Regions from separate parts of the Arthrobacter sp. TmT3-37 genome, predicted to be linked through region 2. Evidence: riboswitches for the same ligand, from Rfam matches in the RefSeq annotation. Region 2 holds a riboswitch; the other holds the start of a gene.
What was found. Region 2 has a riboswitch for S-adenosylmethionine ahead of ACX80U_RS10275 (ABC transporter substrate-binding protein). Riboswitches for the same ligand answer to the same signal wherever they lie in the genome.
Positions count from the first base shown of each region.

Region 1: another riboswitch for S-adenosylmethionine. It lies ahead of ACX80U_RS07975 (ABC transporter substrate-binding protein); the one in region 2 lies ahead of ACX80U_RS10275 (ABC transporter substrate-binding protein).

Region 1 covers NZ_JBTNDU010000004.1:191,884-196,097, forward strand. The annotation lists gene ACX80U_RS07970 (amino acid ABC transporter permease) at 1-631, opposite strand, end outside; gene ACX80U_RS07975 (ABC transporter substrate-binding protein) at 642-1,559, opposite strand; SAM riboswitch class IV at 1,724-1,841, opposite strand; gene ACX80U_RS07980 (aminodeoxychorismate lyase) at 1,949-2,827, opposite strand; gene yjfF (galactofuranose ABC transporter, permease protein YjfF) at 2,885-3,898, opposite strand; gene ACX80U_RS07990 (ABC transporter permease) at 3,898-4,214, opposite strand, start outside.
Region 2 covers NZ_JBTNDU010000006.1:131,654-135,867, forward strand. The annotation lists gene ACX80U_RS10255 (GAF domain-containing sensor histidine kinase) at 1-290, opposite strand, end outside; gene ACX80U_RS10260 (pyridoxamine 5'-phosphate oxidase family protein) at 529-930, shown strand; gene ACX80U_RS10265 (DUF427 domain-containing protein) at 1,056-1,937, shown strand; gene ACX80U_RS10270 (VOC family protein) at 2,134-2,559, shown strand; SAM riboswitch class IV at 2,709-2,837, shown strand; gene ACX80U_RS10275 (ABC transporter substrate-binding protein) at 2,977-4,214, shown strand, end outside.

The sequences.
Region 1 (4,214 bases), on a different contig from region 2:
CGCCGGCCGCGATCAGGGGCGAGAGGTTGCCGGTGTTGCTCGCGGCGTCGTTGCCCACCCGGAAGAGCTCGCGTTCACTGGCGACGAGGCCGATGAAGTAGATGAGCGACGACTCCTTGATGAGCGAGATGAACTGGTTGACCAGGGCGGGCAGCACGCGCCGCACGCCCTGGGGCACCACCACGAGCTGCATGGATGCGCCGTAGCTGAAGCCCAGCGCACGCGAGGCCTCCAGCTGACCCTTCTCCACGCTCTGGATGCCGGAGCGGAAGATCTCCCCGATGTAGGCCGAGGCGATCAGCGACAGGGCGAGGATGCCCAGCGGGTAGGGGCTGGTGCTGCCCGTGACCTGCCGGAGGATGGGACCGAGGCCCAGTCCGATGAGCAGGATGATCACGACGGCGGGGAGGCCGCGGAAGATGTCCGTGTAGATGCGTGCGATCCACCGGAGCACCCGGTTGCGGGAGATCCCCATGATCGCGAGGAGCATGCCGACGATCGTCCCGATGATCCCCGAGGCCAGGGCGAGCAGGAGGGTGTTGGGCAGTCCGACGGTCAGGAGGTCCGGCAGGACCGCGGCCATCGCCTCCCAGTCGAAGAACGTCTTGCCGAGCTGTTCGAGGGCATCCATGCAGGGCCGGCTACTTTACGTCCACGGCTTTGCTGCCGGGCTTCCAGTCGGTGGGCATCTCGCGGTCCGGGTACCACTCCTTGGTGAGCTCGGACCAGGTGCCGTCGGCGATCACCGCGTCGAGGCCCGCGTTGAGGGCGTCGATGAGGGGCTGGTTGTCGCTGTTGACCGCGTACGCCGTGAAGTTCTCCGTGTTGATGATGGTCTCGGCGATCGTGGTGTCGTCGCCCTCCTTCACCTGGCCGGTGGCCTGCTGCGACGGGGCGACCCAGGCGTCCACCTGCCCGTTCTTCACGTTGGCGTACACCGTGTTGTAGTCCGGGAAGCGCACGGGCTCGAGGCCGAGGGTATTGGAGACGTAGTCGTCCTGGACGGTGCCCTGGACCACGCCGATGCGGGTGCTCTCCGAGAGGGAGTCGAAGCCGCTCACCGAGGAGCCGTTCTTCGTGACGACGGCCATGTAGCCGAAGTCGTAGCCGTTGGTGAAGCCGACGTTCTCGCGGCGGGCCGCCGTCGTCGAGATCGAGGAGGACCCGACGTCGAACTGCTTGTTCTGGACCTGCGCGAGGAGGGCGGAGAAGTCGGTGGAGGCGAACTCGACCTCGAGGTCGAGCTTCTCGCCGATGGCGCGCAGCAGTTCGTTGTCGTAGCCGGTGAAGACACCGTCCTCGAGGAAGATGTTCGGCGGGGCGTCCGAGAGCGTGCCGACGCGCAGGGTGCCGTCGGTGATGAGGCCGAGCCCGGACGTGTCGATCTCGTCGATCGGCGTGGTGTCCTCGGTGGTGTACTGGTCGAGCGACTGCTGGTCGCTGCCGGCCAGGGCGTCGGCGGATTCGGTGGGCGTGCTTCCGCTGTCACTGCCGCAGGAGACGGTCAGGGCGAGGAGCGGCACGGTGAGTGCAGCGAGGACCTTGCGGGAGATGTTCATGGTGTCCTTCATTTCGATGCCGGCCCGGGTGCGGGCGCTGGGTGTTCGGGGATGCCGGATGGCGGCAGGGGGAGGCTGCTGGCTGCTGGGTGACACGCTCGCTGTTCTGGGCTGTGCGCGCTGTGGCGGTGGTGTCCTCCGTCTACCTCGGGACAGGCCGCACGACGCCGTACTTGCCAACCGGGGGACTTGGCCCGGCGGCCGAATCTTCACCTGGAGCACCCCACTACGGGAGAGGGTTGCTGTCCAGCCGGCCAGGGCCGATGGCTGGAACTCTTGATTTCAGGAAAACGGTAGGGCAGCACGAAGCGTCGGGTCAAAACGCGGATGCCGGGAAAGTGGTGTTTGACGTAGCAAAGGGCCCCGGAGGGGCCCTTTTGTGGTGGAGATTACACGAAACGATCCACCAGTCCGGTGAGTTCTGCGGTCAGGGCGGCGGAGGTCCGGAGCTCCGTGCCGTCCAGCGAGAGGACCGGCGCGAGGAGCCGGATGCTCGAGATCAGCCACACGGCGTCGGCGTCGAGGAGGTGGTGCGGTTCCAGCGGTCCGTAGCCGAGCTCCCACCCCTGTTCCCGGGCTGCGGCGAACAGTGCGCTCTGGGAGGTGCCCGCCAGGATGCCGCTCTCGAGCTGCGGCGTGAGGAGCGTCTTCCGACCGTCGCGGTCGTACGCGAGGAGCACGGTGGAGGTGGGGCCCTCGAGGACCTTCCCGTCCGAGGAGATGAAGATGACGTCGTCGGCGCCGTGCGCCTTCGCATGGCGGATGGCGGCCATGTTGACGGCGTAGGAGAGCGTCTTCGCCCCCATCAGCAGCCAGGGAGCACGCTGCGCCACCGTGCTGTCGTAGCCGCGCTCGAGGAACAGCACCTTCAGGCCTGCCTCCCGCTGCGCCAGGGTCGACGCCGGAACGGGTGCCACCGAGACCCAGGCCGTGGCCCGGCCGGCACCCTCGACGCCGCGGGTGGCGACGAGCTTCACGACGGCATGGTCCTCACCCGGTTCCGCTGCCGAGAACTCCCGCAGGCCGGTGCGGATGGCACGGCTCCAGGCCTCGGCGTCGGGCACCGACAGGTCGAGGGCCGCGGCCGACGACGCGAGTCTCGCGAGGTGCGCCTGCTCCTTGCGGGGGGATCCTCCGACGGCGAGGAGCGATTCGAAGATGCCGTCACCGCGGGTGGCGCCCAGATCGGTGGCCAGGAGCTGCGGCTGGGACGCGTCGACGACCCTGCCGTCGTCGTGGGCCGGGTCGAGGAACACGAGAACAGTCATGCGCTCCAGCGTATCGGCTGGGTCGCGGGAGCGGGGCGGACCGGTGCGGCGGGGCCGTCAGGTGAGTCTGGCCTTCCGCGTGAAGAGTTTCTGCAGCAGGATGAAGGCGAGGAGAAGCGCGCCGATCACGATGCGCGTCCACCAGGAACTCAGCGTCCCCTCGTAGGAGATGAAGGTCTGGACGATGCCGAGGATGAGCACCCCGGCGAGGGAGCCGAGGACGTAGCCGTATCCTCCGGTGAGCAGCGTGCCGCCCACGACCACCGCGGCGATCGCGTCCAGTTCCAGGCCCGTGCCCGCCAGGCTGTACCCGGAAAGGCTGTAGAACGAGAAGAGGATCCCGGCCACCGCCGAGCACAGCCCGCTGATCCCGTAGACGAGGACCTTGGTCCGGGGGACGGCGAGTCCCATGAGCAGCGCCGAGGATTCGCCGCCGCCGATCGCGTACACCGTCCGGCCGAAGCGGGTCTGGTGCAGGACGTAGAAGGCGACGGCGACGACCACCAGTGCGATCACGACGCCGGGGGAGATGAAGAGCCTGTCGGCCAGCGGGATCCTCGCCTGGGCCATCGCGGTGAAGAAGGGGTCGGTCACGGTGATCGAGTCGACGCTGATCATGTAGCAGAGGCCCCGTGCCAGGAACAGCCCGGCGAGGGTGACGATGAAGGGCTGGATCTCGAAGACCTGGATGACCAGCCCCATGAGAAGCCCGAAGGTCGCACCCGTCAGGATCACGAGGGCGATGACGGCTATCGGGTTCCACCCGGCCTGCAGGAGTGCTGCGGCGATCATCATGGAGAGCGCGACGACGGATCCGACCGAGAGGTCGATCCCGCCGGTGAGGATCACGAACGTCATCCCGACGGCGAGGACGATCAGGAAGGTGTTGTCGATCAGGAGGTTGAGGAACACCTGGCCGGAGAGGAACCCGGGGTACATCACGGCGCCGGCGGCGAACATCGCGAGGAACAACCCGGTCGTGGCGAGTGCCGGCGCGTAGCGCGCCTTGCCCTGGAGGCGGCTGATCCGGCTGCGGTTCAGCGGCGCCGGGGTGCGGGTGAGGACCGACATCAGATGGACACCTTCACTTCGGACTGTTCTGTCACGGGACGCCGGCGCCGGCCGAGCAGCGCCCGGGCCTTGCTGGACTGGAGGAGGCAGACGATGATGACGACCAGCGCCTTGAACACCAGGGTGACCTCGGGCGGGATCCCCAGCGTGTAGACGGTCGTCGTCAGTGTCTGGATGATCAGGGCGCCGACGAGGGTACCCACGAGGCTGTACCGGCCCCCCGCCAGGGAGGTTCCTCCGATGACGACGGCGAGGATGGCGTCCATCTCGATGTAGAGACCGGCGTTGTTGGCATCCGCGGCCGTCACATTGGAAC
Region 2 (4,214 bases):
AATCCCAGGACGCCGTGCCCCGTCGGGAGCGGACCGATGCGCCGAATGTCCTCCTCCTCGAGACCGACGGTGATGAAGTGGCTGAGCATCCGGTCCGGACCGACGACGCCGAGGGCACCGAAGCGTGCATCGACCAGCTGGCACGCCGCTTCGATGACACGTTCCAGGACGGTGTCGAGCCCCAGGTCGTCCGCGATGGCAGCGAAGGCAGCCAGGAGGTTCTCCACCCCCGCCGGAGCCGGCGGTTGCACAACCGCACCCAGGGGCGGCTCCTCAGGGTAGGTAACCATGCCGCACGCTCCGTCGATCAGGACGAGACCTCATCGTTGGACGATAACAGGGTCGGCGGGCCCCGGTCGGCGTGGCGCCCGCTTCGTACTCCCGGTCCATGGACGCAGGACCTGCACGGACGGAAGCTCGTGCTGCTCACGAATGCTGGGATCTGCTCCGAGGTGCGCCCGTCGGGTGCTGGGCGGATGCCGCCGCCGGTCCGACTGATGGAGGGCACATCAGGGTCTTCCGGCCCTGATGCATGCCTCGGACGCACTCACGCCGTCGCAATGCTGGGCGTTGGTGACCACGCAGTCGACGGGGCGGCTGGGATTCTTCCGGGAGGGGCTGCTGGAGATCTTCCCCGTCAACTACTTCGTGCTCGATGAGCGCGTGTACGTCAGGACCAGGGCCGACGGCATCATCGCCACCAGCCATCTTGAGCACGCTGCAGTCCAGACCGATTCCACGGACAGGACCACGCAGAGCGGTTGGACCGTCCTGGTGAACGGTCCGGCGGCCCGCGTCGAAGATCCTGAACTCCTCACCAGGTTGTGGGGTACAACAGCCGAGGAGCCGTGGGCGTCCGGCCTGCGCGACCTGTTCTTCGCGCTGACGCCCGCCCATGTGCGCGGGCGCCGCCCGCACACCACCCACTAGTCGCTGTCGGGTACGGGCAGCCTGTCCGACGCTCACCCGATCCGCCGTGCTCGTCCCGGTGCGCCTGCTGCGGACGCCGCCATCGGCCTCTATCCGCAGCGGCGACGCAGGTCTACCGTGAGTGCATGTCGAGCCCTCCCGTACCCCCGGCCAACCACGACACCGATGCGACCGGCGTGCTCATGCGGGACGTGATGGGGCAACTGCTCCAGAAGCTGAGATACGAGCCGACCGCGAAGCGCGTCCGCGCCACGCTCGGCGGACAGACCGTCGTGGACACGACGCACGCGATGCTCGTGTGGGAGCCGCGCAGGGTCGTGCCCGGGTACGCCGTCCCGTACCAGGACATCCGCGCCGAGATCTCGCCCCGCACCCCACCGCCACCCGAGAACGGTCCGGTCGGATTCATGCTGCCCGACCTGTCGACGATTCCCGTGTTGGACCCGCGTATCCCCTTCGACGTGCGCACGACCGCGGGCGAGCCAGTCGGGATACGCGTCGCTGGAACGGAGGCCGTCGCGTCCGGATTCCGCGCACGCGACCCCGGCCTCGACGACTACGTGATCCTCGCATTCGCCGACTTCGACAGCTGGTTCGAGGAGGACGACGAGATCATCAGCCATCCGCACGACCCGTACGGCCGCATCGACGTCCGAGGCACCTCCCGACACGTGCAGCTTATGCTCGACGGACACATCCTCGCCGACACCACCCGGGCGCGGATGCTGTTCGAGACGACCCTGCCCGCCCGGTACTACCTTCCGGTCGAGGACGTCGTGGCGCCGCTCGAGCCCAGCTCGACACGGTCCATGTGCTCGTACAAGGGCTACGCGACCTGGTACTCCGCCCTGGTGGGAGACAAGAGGGTGGATGACATCGCGTGGCAGTACGAACACCCCCTGAGTGACGCGGCCGAGGTGCAGGACTACGTCGCGTTCCTCGACGAGCGGCTCGATCTCGTCATCGACGGCGAGCAGCAGGAACGTGCCCTCACCCCGTGGTCGTGACATCGGTGGTCGTGTCACGGGCGGTGATCGACGCCGGCACGTCGCGTCGGCGGTGACCTGAGCACCCGGGGTGACGTGGGCTTCCCCGCCGAGAACCGTCGCGGTCTCAGGCCTGCCGCGGCGTCAAGGGTCTCCGCACCCCCCGGTCCTGTCCGAAAAAGCCCAGGGCACCGGCCGTGCCGACTATGCTCGCGCCATGGACCAGCAACTGCACTTCGTCACGGTCGCCACCCGCGACCTCGACGCCGCGCGATCGTTCTACAGCGGATTGGGCTGGTCCCCTGCGCTCGACGTCCCGGAGGAGATCATCTTCTACCAGGTGGCGCCCGGTCTGCTCCTGGGGCTGTTCCGATCCGACAAGTTCGCGCAGGACGTCGGGCTCGATGCGGCGCCCGGACCGTCCGGGATGACGCTGTCGCACAATGTCGGCAGCCCCGACGAGGTCCGCCGGCTGGTGGCCAGGATGGCGGACGCCGGCGGGACCATCCTCAAGGAGCCCCGCGACGGCTCCTTCGGGGGCATCTTCCACGCCCTGGTCCGGGATCCGAACGACGTCGTCTGGGAGATCGCCTTCAACCCCGGCTGGCGGATCGACGACGACGGGGCCGTCGTCATCGGCTGATGCCGGAATCAGGTGCGGCACCGGCTCCCCTGCTGTCGTATCCCCTGTCCGCCAGGTATTCGACGGGACAATGCGCGGGTATCGCACGTCCCGGTCATATTTCTTCTTATTCGCAGGACCGCCCGTCTCCCTGCCTATATTGAATTCAGCTTCAAGAGATGCGGTCGGAAAGCTCCGACTGGACCGCACACCAACCCCATGTTCCTGGGTGGTTCGGATGACGAAGCGGCCTTCGCCATGGCACGTGAGTGCCCGTCCGGCGCGGGCAAGAGCACACCGAAAGGCACTCCCGTGAGCTGTAACGCCCTCCCCCTCCCCTAGCAGGCCCTGCGCGTCCAGCGCATCCTGTTGCTCCTTTCTCCCCTTTTCCGGTGAATTCCGCCGTGCGCGGCACCGGACCCCTCAGAGGAATTCTCCATGAATGCATCCGTAATTCCCCCTGCCCGGAATCACCGGCCGGTCCGCCGGCTCACCACGTTATCGGCCATCGCCCTGGTGGCCCTTGTCAGTGGCTGCGCCGGACCGGCGGCCTCCACCTCGGAGACGGCCGGTGAGCCCGTGTCCGGAGGGGTCCTGGACGTGTCGATCTCGGCCGAACCGGGGTGCCTCGACGGCCACGGCATCTCGGCGACCCAGCAGCAGTTCCTGGGACGCCTGATCTACGACAACGTGGTGACGCTGGACGAGAACGGGGACATCGCGCCCTACCTCGCGGAATCATGGGACATCTCGGAGGACGGCAGGACCTACACCTTCCACCTCAAGGAGGGCGTCACCTTCAGCGACGGCTCGCCGTGGAACGCGGAGGTCCTCGGCCAGAACTTCGAGCACATGCGGGACCCCGCGACGAAGTCACCGCTCGCCGCCGCGTACATCGCCCCCTACGTGGACGGCACGGTCCTGGACGAGTACACCTTCGAGGCCCACCTCGAATACCCCTACACCCCGTTCCTCTACACCCTCACGCAGTCCTGGCTCGGGATGAACTCGGGCAAGGCCATCGCGGAGGCTCCCGAGACCCTGTGCCAGCAGCCGATCGGGACCGGCCCCTTCACCGTCGCGGACTACCAGCCGGGCCAGAGCATCACCTACACCAAGCGCGAGGGCTACGACTGGGCGCCGGAGTGGCTCGAGGGTGACGGCGAGGCATATCTCGACGGCGTCGAGGTGACCCTCGTCGGCGAGCCGGTGATCCGGCACCAGTCCCTCGTCTCCGGGCAGTACGACCTGACCGAGAACCTCGCGCCCCAGAACGCGGCGGCTGTCCAGGCCGACCCGAACTTCACCTACGAGAACCTCCCCCGCACCGGCAGCCCCTACGTGCTGAGCTTCAACCTCAGCCGTGCACCGTTCGACGACCTCGCCGTCCGCCAGGCCTTCGCCGCCGCCGTGGACACCGCTGCGGTCACCGAGAGCCTGGGCTTCGGCACCTACACGCCGATCGACGGGTTCCTCTCGAAGGAGAGCAAGTACTACGACCCGACCGTCGAGGGGACGCTCACCCACGATCCCGAGCGCGCGAACCAGCTGCTCGACGACGCCGGCTGGTCCGAGCGCGACGGCGAGGGCTTCCGCACGAAGGACGGCCGACGGCTGGTCGTCGAGGTACCGACGGTGGAGAGCTCGACGCCGAGTCCCCTGCTGGTCCAACTGCA